2 regions of the Kitasatospora sp. NPDC058048 genome follow, and region 1 is predicted to be linked to the other one. Evidence: riboswitches for the same ligand, from Rfam matches in the RefSeq annotation. Region 1 holds a riboswitch; the other holds the start of a gene.

What was found. A riboswitch is a leader RNA that binds a small molecule or an ion and turns the genes downstream of it on or off. The one in region 1 is predicted to bind guanidine.
Positions count from the first base shown of each region.
Region 2: linked by a shared signal. The riboswitch ahead of ACFVVA_RS35770 (DMT family transporter) and the one ahead of ACFVVA_RS33380 (MBL fold metallo-hydrolase) in region 1 are both predicted to bind guanidine.

Region 1 covers NZ_JBHVRT010000042.1:33,237-39,917, reverse strand. The annotation lists gene fhuB (Fe(3+)-hydroxamate ABC transporter permease FhuB) at 1-301, shown strand, start outside; gene fes (enterochelin esterase) at 321-1,445, shown strand; gene ACFVVA_RS33390 (Scr1 family TA system antitoxin-like transcriptional regulator) at 1,513-2,328, shown strand; gene ACFVVA_RS33385 (DUF397 domain-containing protein) at 2,325-2,522, shown strand; guanidine-III (ykkC-III) riboswitch at 2,548-2,615, shown strand; gene ACFVVA_RS33380 (MBL fold metallo-hydrolase) at 2,627-3,484, shown strand; gene ACFVVA_RS33375 (Uma2 family endonuclease) at 3,515-4,063, opposite strand; gene ACFVVA_RS33370 (DHA2 family efflux MFS transporter permease subunit) at 4,134-5,537, opposite strand; gene ACFVVA_RS33365 (MbtH family protein) at 5,534-5,719, opposite strand; gene ACFVVA_RS33360 (amino acid adenylation domain-containing protein) at 5,716-6,681, opposite strand, start outside.
Region 2 covers NZ_JBHVRT010000048.1:43,800-50,480, reverse strand. The annotation lists gene ACFVVA_RS35785 (2Fe-2S iron-sulfur cluster-binding protein) at 1-214, shown strand, start outside; gene ACFVVA_RS35780 (xanthine dehydrogenase family protein molybdopterin-binding subunit) at 211-2,538, shown strand; tRNA gene ACFVVA_RS35775 (tRNA-Cys) at 2,645-2,716, opposite strand; guanidine-III (ykkC-III) riboswitch at 2,802-2,867, shown strand; gene ACFVVA_RS35770 (DMT family transporter) at 2,912-3,226, shown strand; gene ACFVVA_RS35765 (MFS transporter) at 3,351-4,790, shown strand; gene ACFVVA_RS35760 (hypothetical protein) at 4,794-6,116, opposite strand; gene ACFVVA_RS35755 (class F sortase) at 6,521-6,681, shown strand, end outside.

The sequences.
Region 1 (6,681 bases):
CCGGGTCCGGCTCGCCTGCCTGCTGCTGGCCGTCGCCCTGGCCGGGCTGGCAGTCGGCGTCTGCGGGCCGGTCGGCTTCGTGGCCCTGGCCGCCCCGGTGATCGCCGGACGGCTGGCCGGGCCCGCACGGGTGCCCGTGCTCGGCTCCGCCCTGACCGGCGCCCTGCTCGTCGTGCTCGCCGACACCCTGGGCCGAGTGCTGTTCGCCGGGGTGGAGATCCCCGTCGGCATCGTCACCACCGTCCTCGGCGGTCCCTTCCTGCTCTGGGTGCTGCTCGGTCGCAAGGGCAGCCCCGCCTAAGCCTCTTGGAGTCACTGCTGTGGAAACCCCGCTCGTCGCCCTCTGCTCCGACGACCCCGCCTACCGCCTGGTCACCTTCACCCATCACAACGGCGACTGCGACGGCGTGCTCGCACTGCTGCACACCGTCACCGACAAGGACCGCCACGCCGGGGACCTGACACCGCATCTGATGGAGCGTCAGCCGGATGGGACGTGGGCGATCACCTACCGGCTGCGCGAGGACCACCGCGCCTCCTACCAGCTGTACCCGTTCCGCGGCGAGGCCCCCGGCACCACCCGGCCCGACTGGCTGCGCGTCCTCGACCAGGCCCGCCCCGACCCGTACGACACCGAACCCCGGCTGCCCGCCCGCGACGGCCGCCACCCCGCCTCGGTGCTCAGCCTGCCCGCCGCGCCCACACAGCCGTACGTCGCGCGGCGCGACGGCGTGCCGCGCGGACGGACGCTCGCCCACACGGTGGCCGGGCGGCGGGTCGACGTCCACCTCCCCGCCGGACACCGGGCGGACGGCGGCCCGTACCCGGTCGCGGTGCTGCTGGACGGCGAGATGTGGGGCGAGGTGCTGTCCGTCGGCGACACCCTCGACAACCTGACGGCCGACGGCGCCATCCCGCCCACCGTCACCCTGCTGGTGCACACCATGGGGCCGAAGCGCCCGGACGACCTGAGCTGCAACCCGGCCTTCATCGACCTCCTAGCCGACCGCCTGCTGCCCTGGGCCGCACAGGAGTTCGGCGCGAGCGGCGACCCGGCCGCCACCGTGATCGCCGGCCAGAGCGCGGGCGGCCTCACCGCCGCCTACGCCGCCTACCGCCGCCCGGAACGCTTCGGCAACGCACTCTCCCAATCCGGCTCCTTCTGGTGGCCCGACGAGACCGAGTTCGACGCGGGCAGCGAATGGCTGACCCGGCGCCTAGCCGCCGAGGAACGACGGCAGGCCCGCTTCTGGATCGAGGTCGGGCTCCAGGAGTGGATGCTCCTCGCCCAGAACCGCCACCTCCGCGACGTCCTCACGGCCCGCGGCTACGACCTCGCCTACCGCGAGTTCAACGGCGGCCACGACTACGCCTGCTGGCGCGGCGGCCTGGCCGACGGGCTCGCGCACCTGCTCGGGTCACCCGAGGGAATGGTTTCGGGCTGATTCGCATACCTCCAGGCCATCGGGCGTCTAGCGTCGAACTTCGCACCGATCGGCCTGGAGGTACCCCATGAACGCGCCCTCGTCCGCCGCGCCGCCGCCGATGTCGTGGAAGTACTGCGGCAATCAGATCAAGCTGTGGCGGACACGCGCGGGCGTCAGCCGCGAGGACCTGGCCACCGAGGCCGGGTACGGCATCGAAAGCCTGCGGTCGATGGAGGCCGGGCGGCGCAAGCCCTCGATGCACCTGCTGCAGGTAGCGGACGACATGTGCGACGCGAAGGGGATCCTGGTGGCGGGGGCGCAGTTCCTGCTACCCGAGAAGTATCCGTACTTCGCTGAGGAGTACATGCGTTACGAAGCCGAGGCCGTCGTCATCCACTGGTTCGAAACACTGCTGATTCCAGGACTCCTCCAGACCGAGGAAACAGCTCGAACGCTCCTCAACGCGCACTGGCCTCCGCTCGATGACAACACCATCGATGAGCGCGTTGCGGCGCGACTCGCACGCCAGACCGTACTCGCGACCCAAACGAAGTCGTTCAACTTCCTGATCGGTGAAACGCCGCTGCGGAACGTCCTCAGCAGCGGAGAAGCCCACAAGCGCCAGCTCCTTCACCTGCTGGCCGTCGGCAAAGCGCGCCACATCATCATTCAGGTCGTACCGGGCTCGGGTTCGCACCCGGGGTTGAACGGCCCCTTCATCCTGCTCGACAGCCCGGAGCACCAGCGGCTGGCGTACGAGGAAGGACAGGCGATGGGCCTGCTCCACTCAGAGCCGGAGAAGGTCGGCCTGCTGAGCCAACGCCATGCAATGATCCTTCAACGAGCCCTCAATCCCGAGGCCTCGACAGAATTCATCGCCAAGTTGGCGGAGGAGCTATGAACACCGAACTGGCCTGGTTCAAGTCCAGCCACAGCGGGACCGAAGGCGGCGCTTGCGTCGAGGTCGCTTCCACTCCGGGCACCGTTCATGTCCGCGACTCCAAGGACAAGAGCGGGCCCCAGCTCGCCTTCACCACCGAGGCCTGGGCCGACTTCGTCCAGCTCGCCCGAGACGTCACTCCTCTGGACCGCTGAATCCATCGCTCGTGCTAGCGTCCCCGGGGCGGTGCAGCGGCGCCGGCCCCGGACGAGACGTGCGCCGTACCCGGCCTGCCAAGACGACGCACTGTGGAGGCGTCATGGCCGCTGCCGGTGCACCGATCGCCCGTCCGCTGGACGTGCGGTGGATCCACGGTTCCCCGTCCGCCAAGCACAACACGGACCCGGACATCCAGGTCCACGAGTACGACGAGCACACCGTCATCCTGCGGCAGAACAAGGCGATCAACTACGAGGCCCCGTTCCTGTTCCTGCTCTTCGGGGCGGAGCGGGCGGTGCTGATCGACACCGGGGCGACGGCCGAGGCCGCGTACTTCCCGTTGCGCGCGACGGTCGACGCGCTGGTGGAGGCGTGGCTCGCCCGCAATCCCCGGGACGGCTACGGGCTGCTGGTGCTGCACACCCACCCGCACGGCGACCACGTCGCGGGCGACGGCCAGTTCGCCGACCGGCCCGCGACCACCCTGGTCGGTGCCGATCTGCCCACCGCCTGGCCGTACTTCGGCTTCGACCGGGACGAGGAGGCCGTGGCCCTGGTCGACCTGGGCGGCGGGCGGGTGCTGAAGTGCCTGGCCACGCCGGGGCACCACAAGGCGGCCGTCACGTACTACGACCCGTGGACGGGCTTCCTGCTCACCGGAGACACCGTCTATCCGGGGCGGCTGTACATCAACGACTGGCCGGCCTTCCGACGGACCGTCGAGCGGCTGGTGGCGTTCGCCGGGAGCCACCCGGTGACGTACGTGCTCGGCTGCCACATCGAGATGACCCGCGACCCGGGCGTCGACTACCCGATCCGCACTACCCACCAGCCCGACGAGCCTCCGCTCCAGCTCACCCCCGCCCACCTGGACCGCATCCGGGCGGCCGTCGCCGAACTCGGCGACCGGCCGCGCCGGTACCGGATGGACGACCTCATCCTCTGGCCTCACGAGTGAACGGGTGAACTCCCCGGGCCCCGCGGCCGATCAGTCCCGGTAGGGGACCAGCCGGGTCAGGTCCAGCTCGAATTCGAAGGGCGCGGGGATGCGGAGCTTCTCGCCGAACTCCCGTTCCGTCCGGGTGTGGTAGCGGTCGCGGTTGGGTTCGGAGAACAAGGTCACCGTCTTCTGCCGGGGGTCCACGATCAGGTAGAGCGGGAAGCCCATCCGCGGGTAGTCGCGGACCTTCCCGCTCCAGTCGTTGTCCGGGTTGGACGGCGAGACGATCTCGACCGCGATCAGCGCCAGGTCGGCGGGGATCTCGCGGCCCAGCTCGATGATGTCCTCGGGCAGGTAGGTGAGGTCCGGGTTGCGGACGGAACCGACCTCCGGCGAGAAGAGGTCGCTGTTCCCCGTCGGGAAGTAGCCGGAAGGACAGTGCGCCTCGAACTGGCGCTGGACGATCGCCAGGTTGAGCTGGTGAATCGATGACGGTGACGTCTGCATGACGATGATGTCACCGGACAGCTCGACCTTGTAGCCGTCCGGCAGGCTGCGACGGGCCTCTTCGAGCAGACGGTAGTGCTGAGGGTTCATGGGCTCTCCTCCGGTGCTCCGACCACCGTAGGGCAGTAGGAGCACCGGAGGACCACGGACCGCACCGGCGTCATTCCTCCGGGGGCGGGCCCGGGGCGTCGGCGGGGAGGCGGGCGGCCAGCAGCGCGCCGGCGGCGACCAGGGCGGCTGTCAGCAGGAGAGCGAGGCGGTACGGCCCGACACCCGTGCCGCCGCCGAGCGCACCGATCAGCGCGGCGGTGGCCGCGATGCCCAGCGCCCCGCCGAGGGTGCGCAGGATGGTGAACAGGCCCATCGCACGGCCCATGGCGGGCGGCGGGACATCGGCGAAGCCGGCGATCTGGACGGTGAGGACGGCGGTGCCCAGGATCAGGCCGACGCAGAACATCAACACCCGTACGGCCCACGGGTTCTCGGCGAACCCGAGGGAGGCGAGGACGACCGCCGCCAGCAGCAGGCCTGGCAGGGCGAGCCGGCGCGGGCCGAGCCGGGGCAGCAGGCGGTCGACCACCTGCGAGGCGGCCATCAGGCCGATCGCCTCGGGGAAGACGCTCAGCCCGGCGTCCAGGGCGGTGGCGCCGCGCGCCGCTTGGTAGAGCAGCGGCAGCACGAACAGCGCGCCCATCAGCCCGGCCGAGGTCAGCAGGGCGAGCCAGCTCGCCGCGCCGAAGGTCCGGTCGGCGAGCAGCCGCAGGTCCACCAGCGGTTCGGGGGCGCGGAGTTGGTGTCGTACGGCCGCCCCCAGCAGGGCCAGGCCGAGCAGTCCGCCGAGGGCCACGCCCGGGGAGGTCCAGCCGTGCGCCGGGCCGAAGCCGAGGGCGTAGGTCAGCAGGCCGAGGCCGGGCGTGGCGAGCAGGAAGCCGGTGGTGTCGAAGCGGCCGGCCGGAGGCTCCTCTTCGCCGCGCAGGCCGACCAGCCCGATGAGCACGGCGGCGACCCCGATCGGCACGTTGACCAGGAACAGCCAGTGCCAGGACAGGTGCTCGGTGAGGAGGCCGCCGAGCGGCGGCCCGAGAGCGGGCATCAGCGCGGTCGGGACGATCAGGATGCGGCCCAGGCCCGCCCGCTCGTGCGGGGCGAAGGCCCGGAACAGCAGCGTCATCCCGACCGGGGTGAGCAGGCCGCCGGCCACGCCCTGGACGGCCCGGGCCGCCGACAGCGTACCCAGACCGGGTGCCGCCGCGCAGAGCGCGGAGGCGAGCGTGAAGGCGGCGAGCGCGCCGAGGAAGACCCGCTTGACGCCGTACCGGTCGCCGAGCCAGCCGGCCACCGGCAGGCCGAGGGCGAGGCCGACCAGGAAGGCGGTCTCCACGGCGTTGGCCGCCGAGACGGGCCGGCCGAAGTCCTCGGCGATGCTGAACAGCGCCGGGTTGACGATCGTCGAGTCCAGGCCGTTCATGCACATCGCGGCCGTGTAGACGACCACCACGGCGGCGCGCCCCGCGAGCAGGGGGCGCGCCGGGGCCTCGGCGCCGGGGGTGGCGGGTGGGGTCACAGGGTGGTCCAGTTCGCGGTGATCCACTCCAGGGCGGCCGGGCGCTCGCACGGGCCGTGGGCGATGCTCCAGCCGGCCGGGACGGCGGCGAAGGCGGGCCACAGGGAGTGCTGTCCCTCGGGGTTGACGAGCGCGAGGAACTCGCCGTCGGCGTCGAAGGGGTTGGCGGGGGCGTCACTCATCGGTGGTCTTCTCCATCGTCGGTCTTCTTCGGGAGGTCGGCGAGGTGGTCGGCGATCACGCTCGCGATGTGCGCGATCGGGGCGGGCAGGGTCATGTCCTTGTGGGAGCAGGACACGTTCGTGTTGGCGATCCGACCGGACACGTACGGCTCCCAGAGCTCGGGCACCAGGGTGTCGTCGATGGTGTCGACGGTGGCGCGGAAGAACAGCACGTCGCCGTCGAAACGGCGGTGGTCGTAGCCGCGCACCAGGTGGTTGGTGTTGAGGTAGATCTCGTTCAGCGCGGCCACAGTGGCCTCGTCGAGCCCGGCGAGCGGACTGCCCTCGCGGCGCAACAGCTCGGTGACGGGGCCGAGTTCGAGCGGACGCCCGTCGAGGTCCTCCGGCCCGAAGCCACCCATGGTGAGCAGCGCCTCCAGCGCCTCGGCCCGGTCCGGGACGGGCAGCTCGCGGAACCCCTCGGCGGGGTAGGCGTCCAGGATCGCGAGCAGTTCCACGTCCTGGCCGAGTTCCTGGAGGCGGACGGCCACCGCGTGCGCGATGATCCCGCCGGTGGACCAGCCGAGCAGCCGGTACGGGCCCTCGGGCTGGACCTCGCGCAGCCGGTCGGCGTAGTGCGCGGCCAGCTCCTCCAGCGTCGCGGGCAGCGGGAGTCCGGCGGTGGCGGCGCCGACGCCCTGGGCCTGGAGGCCGTAGATCGGCACCTCGCCGGGCAGGTTGCGGATCAGTCCGGTGTAGCACCAGCTGAGGCCGCCGGCCGGGTGGACGGCGAACAGCGGGCGCTGCCGGCCGGGGGCGACCGGCCGCAGCGGGAGCAGCACGTCCAGGGCGTCGGCGCCGGGCGCGCCCGCGGCGAGGGCGGCATCCAGGGCGGCCACGGTGGACGCCTGGAACAGGGCGCCGATGCCGACCTCCAGTCCGAGCACCTCGCGGATCCGCCCGGCGAGGCGCACAACCAGCAG
Region 2 (6,681 bases), on a different contig from region 1:
CACCGGGTACGACGCCCCGGTCTACGAGCCCACCCCCGCGCACGGGACCCCGCTGCCCGGCTCCGTCTACGACGGCACGCCGCCGCACGGCACCCCGTACGCCGCCCCGCACCCGCACGGTGCCCCGGCCGAGGGCGGCGCCCCGGCCGGTGTCCCGTACGGTGCCACCCCCGCCCACGGCATCCGGCTCCCCGAGGACGACCACGCATCATGACGTCGCCTACCGACATCGGCGCAGCACTCCAGCAGGACGGCGGCGAGGGCGGCGCACCGGAGCCGATCGGCCTGGGCAGCTCCCCGCTGCGCAGCGACGCGCTGCCCAAGGCGCTCGGCATCTACCCGTACGCGGCCGACCTGTGGGCCGAGGGGCTGCTGTGGGGCGCGGTGCTGCGCTCGCCGCACCCGCACGCCCGGATCCGGGGCATCGACACCTCGGCCGCGCTGGCGCTGCCCGGCGTGCACGCCGTGGTCACCGCCGCCGACCTGCCGCCCGGACCGGACGGCACCCCCGACGGCGCCCCGGCCGGGCCGATCGTCGCCGACCGGCCGGTGCTGGCCGCCGGCGTGGTGCGCCACCACGGCGAGCCGATCGCCGCGGTGGCCGCCGACCACCCCGACACCGCCCGGCTGGCCGTCGGCCTGATCGCGGTCGACTACGAGCCGCTGGAGGCCGTCACCGACCCGGAGCAGGCCTTCACCGCGCCGCCGCTGCACCCGGACGGCAACCTGTTCCGCCACCTGCCGCTGCGCACCGGGGACCCGGACGCGGTCGGCGAGATCGTCGTCGAGGGCCTCTACCAGGTCGGCCGGCAGGACCCGGCCCCGCTCGGCGCCGAGGCCGGGCTGGCCGTACCGCGCCCGGACGGCGGCGTCGAACTGCACCTGTCCTCCACCGACCCGCACGGCGACCGCGACCGCACCGCCGCCTGCCTGGGCCTGGAGCCGGACCGGGTCCGGCTGGTGGCCACCGGCGTGCCCGGCGCCACCACCGACCGCGAGGACCTCTCCTTCCAGGTCACCCTGGCCCTGCTGGCGCTGCGCACCGGCCGCCCGGTGAAGATGACGCTCACCCGCGAGGAGTCCTTTCACACCCACACCTCGCGCCACCCCGCGCTCCTGCGCTACCGCCACCACGCCGACGCCGAGGGCACGCTGGTGAAGGTCGAGGCACAGATCCTGCTGGACGGCGGCGCCTACGCGGACGTCTCCGCCGAGGCGCTGGCCGCCGCGACGGCCTTCTCGGCCGGTCCGTACGTCTGCCCGAACGTCTTCGTGGACGCCTGGGCGGTGCGCACCAACAACCCGCCGGCCGGCCGGATGCGCGGCGAGGGCGCCCTGCAGGCCTGCTTCGCGTACGAGTCGCAGCTGGACCAGCTGGCCGCCCGGATCGGCGTGGACCCGGTGGAGATCCGCCGCCGCAACGCGATGTCCACCGGCGACCCGCTGCCCACCGGTCAGGCCGTCACCTGCCCGGCGCCGGTGCGCGCCCTGCTGGACGCGGTCGCCGCCGAGCCGCTGCCGGCCCTGCCGGTGGACGACCCGGACGCCGAGTGGCTGCTGCCCGGCGGGCCCGGCGGCGCGGGCGACCCGGCGGCGGTGCGGCGCGGGATCGGCTACGCCGTCGGCATGGTGCACATGCTGGGCGCCGAGGGCGAGGACGAGGTCTCCACGGCGACCGTGCGGGTCAGCGGGGACCACGCCACGGTGATCTGCGCGGCGGTCGACGCCGGGCAGGGCTTCGCCACGCTGGCCCGGCAGATCGTGCAGACCGTGCTGGGCGTCAGCGAGGTCTACATCGCCCCGGCCGACAGCGACCAGTCGATCGCCGGGCCGTCCGCCCGCGGCCGGCACACCTGGGTCTCCGGAGGCGCCGTCGAGCGGGCCGCGCTGATGGTCCGCCACCAGCTGCTGCAGCCGATCGCGGCGAACTTCGGGATGTCGGCGGAGCTGCTCCAGATCGCCGACGGCAAGATCACCTCGTACGACGGGGTGCTCGGCATGCCCGTCGCCGAGGCGCTGGAGGGCAAGGAGCTCTGGGCCACCGCGCAGTGCCGCCCGCACCCCACCGAGCCGCTGGACGAGGCCGGGCAGGGCGACGCCTTCGTCTCCATCTCGTTCTGCGCGATGCGTGCGGTGGTGGACGTGGACATCGAGCTGGGCGCCGTGCGGGTGGTCGAGATGACGGTCGCCCAGGACGTCGGCCGGGCGCTGAACCCGCGCCAGATCGAGGACCGGATCGAGGCGGGGGTGGCCCAGGGCGTGGGCCTGGCACTGCTGGAGGACCTGCGGACGGAGGGCGGGGTGCTGCTGAACCCCTCGCTCACCGGCTACCGGCTGCCCACCGCGCTGGACACCCCGGAGGTGCGGATCGCCGCGCTGCTGGAGGAGCGCGACGTGGTGGCCCCGTTCGGCGCGAAGGCGGTCGGAGCCGTGCCCGCGGTGGTCGCCCCGGCGGCCGTCGCCGCGGCCGTGCGCGCCGCCACCGGCCTGCCGGTCGGCCGGCTGCCGATCCGGGCGGAGGACGCCGTCACCGCCTGACCGGGGACTCCCGGGAAAGACCGGGGGCTCCCGGGAAAGGCGTAACGCAGGGAAAGGAAATTGCCGGCCGACTTTCGGAGTCGACCGGCAATTTCCTTTTCCGGTGAGGCCATGGCGGGAATCGAACCCGCGTGCACCGCTTTGCAGACGGTTCCCTAAGCCACTCGGGCACACGGCCAGTGAATTCATAGTGGCCGATCCGGGGGAGAGGGGTCAATGCCCTTTTGTAAATTCTGTATGGCAAGGTGTGCTACCGTCGGGGACAGGTGGCGGTATTTCCGCCACCCCGGACGAGCGCGTCGTACCCGGTGACGACAAGACGGCGCAGTTCAGCGGCAATCCGGCCGCTGTGGACTGCGGAGGTAGCACCGTCATGGCCTGGCTCGTTCTGATCGTCTCGGGTGTCCTGGAGACCATTTGGGCGGTCGCCCTGGAATCGTCCAAGGGCTTCACCCGCCTCGTTCCCAGCCTCGTCTTCGGCATCGCACTGCTGTTCAGCATGGGCGGCCTGGCGTACGCGATGCGCACCATTCCGATCGGAACCGGCTACGCCGTCTGGGTGGGCATCGGAGCGGTCGGCACCGCGGTCTACGGCATGGCCGTCCTGGGGGATCCGGTGACCATGGCCCGGATCGCCTGCCTGCTGCTGATCGTCTCCGGCGTGGTGGGCCTCAAGGTGCTGCACTGACCTCCGCCGCGGTCCGGGCCGGGGGCCCGTCCTGGGTCCCGGGCCCGTCCTAGGGCCTGCGACCGAGGAGATCACCGACCGGGGTCAGGGGTCATCGGGGCAGACGGCTCTTACGATGTTACGTATGACCACTGCCTCCCCCACCTCGGTCGACCCCGTACCGATACCCCTTGACGACGACCCCGGTGGTGGGGTCCTCGGCGGCCGCTACCGTGCGCTGACGCTGGGGATCGTCTCGGTGGTCCTGGTGATCGCCTTCGAGGCGACGGCCGTCAACACCGCGATGCCGACCGCCGCTCGCCAGCTGAACGGGCTCGGGCTGTACGCGTTCGCCTTCTCCGGCTACTTCACCACCACCCTGTTCGCCCTGGTCGTCTCCGGCCAGTGGTGCGACCGGAGCGGCCCGCTGCGGCCGCTGTTCAGCGGCATCGCCGTGTTCGGCGTGGGGCTGGTGGTGTCCGGGACGGCACCCGGGATGTGGGTGTTCGTGGCCGGGCGGGCCGTCCAGGGCCTCGGTGGCGGGCTGGTGATCGTCGCCCTGTACGTGGTGGTCGGCCGGGCCTACCCGGAGCGGCTGCGGCCCGCGGTGTTCGCGGCCTTCTCCTCGGCCTGGGTACTGCCCTCGATCATCGGTCCGCTGGTCTCCGGGGCCGTCACCCAGCACCTGGGGTGGCGCTGGGTGTTCCTGGCCGTGCCGGTGCTGATCCTGCTGCCGCTGGCCGTGATGGGCCCGGCACTGGCCCGCTCCGAGCGCGAGCACCCGGTGGCCAGGGGCGCGGCCTTCGACCGCCGTCGCACCCTGCTGGCCGCGATGGCGGCGGTCGGCGCCGGCCTGCTGCAGTACGCGGGCCAGCGGCGCGACCTGATCGGGCTGGTCCCCGGGATCGCCGGGGCGGCGCTGCTGGTGCCGGCGGTCCTCGGCCTGCTGCCGGCGCGGACCCTGCGGGCCGGCCGGGGACTGCCGGCCGTGATCCTGCTGCGCGGGGTGGCCGCGGGGGCGTTCTTCGCGGCCGAGGCCTTCATCCCGCTGATGATGACCACCCAGCGCGAGCTCTCGCCGACGCTGGCCGGCCTGACCCTGACCAGCGGCGGCCTCACCTGGGCGCTCGGCTCCTGGCTCCAGGGCCGGCCCGGGGCGGAGCGCTACCGCACGGTGATGATCCGGGGCGGCTTCGTGCTGACCGCGGTGGCGATCTCGGGTGCCGCGCTGGTGCTGTTCCCGGCGGTGCCGGCCTGGGCCGCGTCGGTGGCCTGGGGCGTCGGCGGCGTCGGGATGGGGATGGCGATCGCGAGCGTCAGCGTGCTGATGATGAAGCTCTCCACGCCGGAGGACGCCGGGGCCAACTCGGCCGCGCTCCAGATGAGCGACGCGCTGGGCAATGTGCTGCTGACCGGTCTGGCCGGGGTGATGTTCGCGGCGCTGGGCGGCGGCTCGCTCGCCGCCGCCCACGGGGGCGGCGGGGAGGCCGGCTCGCCCGGCGCCTTCGCGGTGATCCTGCTGTCGATGGCCGGGGTGGCGCTGCTCGGCGCGGTGCTCTCCGGGCGGGTGCGGACGAAGGCCTGACGGTCAGCCGGCGGTGGCGCCGGCAGGGGCCGTGGCGGGGGGCGTGGCGGGGGGCGCGGCCCCCGCCGGGGCGCCGAGGAAGGCCTCCCAGCCGCCGGCCGGGGACTGCCCCGGGGCGAGGGTCTGGAGCTTGCGCAGCACCGCCGGGTCCTGGGCGTCCAGCCAGTCGACCAGCTGCCGGAAGGAGACCAGCCGGACCTCCGGCTTGTCCGCGATGGTCCTGAGGACGTCCTCGACGGCGTTCATGTAGATGCCGCCGTTCCACTCCTCGAAGTGGTTGCCGATGACGTACGGCGCCCGGTTGCCGTTGTAGGTGCGGTCGAACCCCATCAGGTAGGCGTCGCGGGCCTGGGTCTGGAAGCTGGGGTGGAGCGCCGGGTCGGCCTTGGTGTTGGGGCCGCACTGGTTGTACATGATGTTGTAGTCCATCGAGAGCACCTGGAAGGTGTGCCCGGGGAACGGGATGGACTGCAGCGGGAGGTCCCACAGCGCGCCGCCCTGGATCTTCTGCGGCCACACCTGGGTGCCGTTGCCGCTGCTGTCGTAGCGCCAGCCGCGCCTGACCGCGGTGGGCAGCAGGTTGCGCTGGCCCTCCAGGCAGGGGGTGCGGCTGCCGATCAGCTCCTTGCGGTAGTCGAAGGGCAGCGCGGGCAGGTCGGTGAAGCCGGTGTTGGTGCGCCAGTTCGTCACGAAGTCCATCGCCTGCTGGATCTCGCTGTCCCACTCCTCCGGGGACCACGCGCCGACGCCCGTGGAGCCGCAGAAGTGGCCGTTGAAGTGGGTCCCGATCTCGTGGCCCTCCAGCCAGGCCGCGTGCACGTTCTCCAGGGTGTCGCGGATGTGCTGGTCGCTGAGGTAGCCGATGTCGGAGGCGCCGGCCTTGTGCTGCGGCGGGCGGTAGAGGTCCTTCTTGGACTCGGGCAGCAGGTAGAGGCCGCTGAGGAAGAAGGTCATCTTCGCGTCGTGGTCCCGGGCCAGCCGGCGGAAGCGGGCGAACAGGCCGTTGTCGAGCTCGCCGGCGCCGTCCCAGGAGAAGACCACGAACTGCGGCGGGCGCTGGCCGGGCTGCAGCCGGTCGGGGACGGGCTGGTGCGGCTGGGCGCCGGTGTCCGAGGTGGAGCCGTCACCGATCAGGACCGGCTGCGGCCGGGGGAGCGGGGCCGGGGCCGGAGTGGCGCCCTGCTCGTCGGCCGCTGCGGTGGCCGGCGCGGCGCTGCCGGCCGCCCGCTCCTCGCCGGTGGCGTGGTTGCTGCCGCACCCGGCCGCCAGGGTGGCGGCGGTGGCGGCGCCGGCCGTCAGCAGGGTGCGGCGTGAGAGGGCTTCCATGGTCACTCCGTTCGTGGGGCGTGCGGGCGGCGTGCGGGAGTGCGGAGTCCGGTCGGACAAGTGGGTGATACAACCCGTAACCGGGTCAGCATGGCACGAGGGCGGGGCCGGTCGAAGAGGCGCAGCGCGAGCTCGTGAGTGATCGCTCGAACGACGCAACCGATCGGGTCCGTTGAACCGTCGGTAGCTCGTGTCGGGCCTGCACCCGCGGCGATCGTGCGCGGGGGGCGGTCGTCGCGCTCCGCGACCGGGCGCCCACGCGGCGCAGAAAAGAGGCCGTCCGCCCTGCCGATCGGCGGGTGCCGGTACGACCGTCGTATGGACGTGCCTTACAGTCCGTTCCGGTTGAATTGTTCCCAGGAAACTCCCAGGAAGAGGGGTTCCGTCGGCAGAGGGGAGCGCCCATGGGCGTCCAGCAGAGCAGGGGCCCGTGGCCGGGCACCCTGGCGGCCGGGGCCGCGCTGGTCCTCGGTGCCTGGCTGCTGCACGACGGAGGTTCGTCGCTGCCGCCCGCGCCGGGGGCCGGCCAGGCCCAGGCCGGGATCGCGCCGGTCTCGATCGTGCC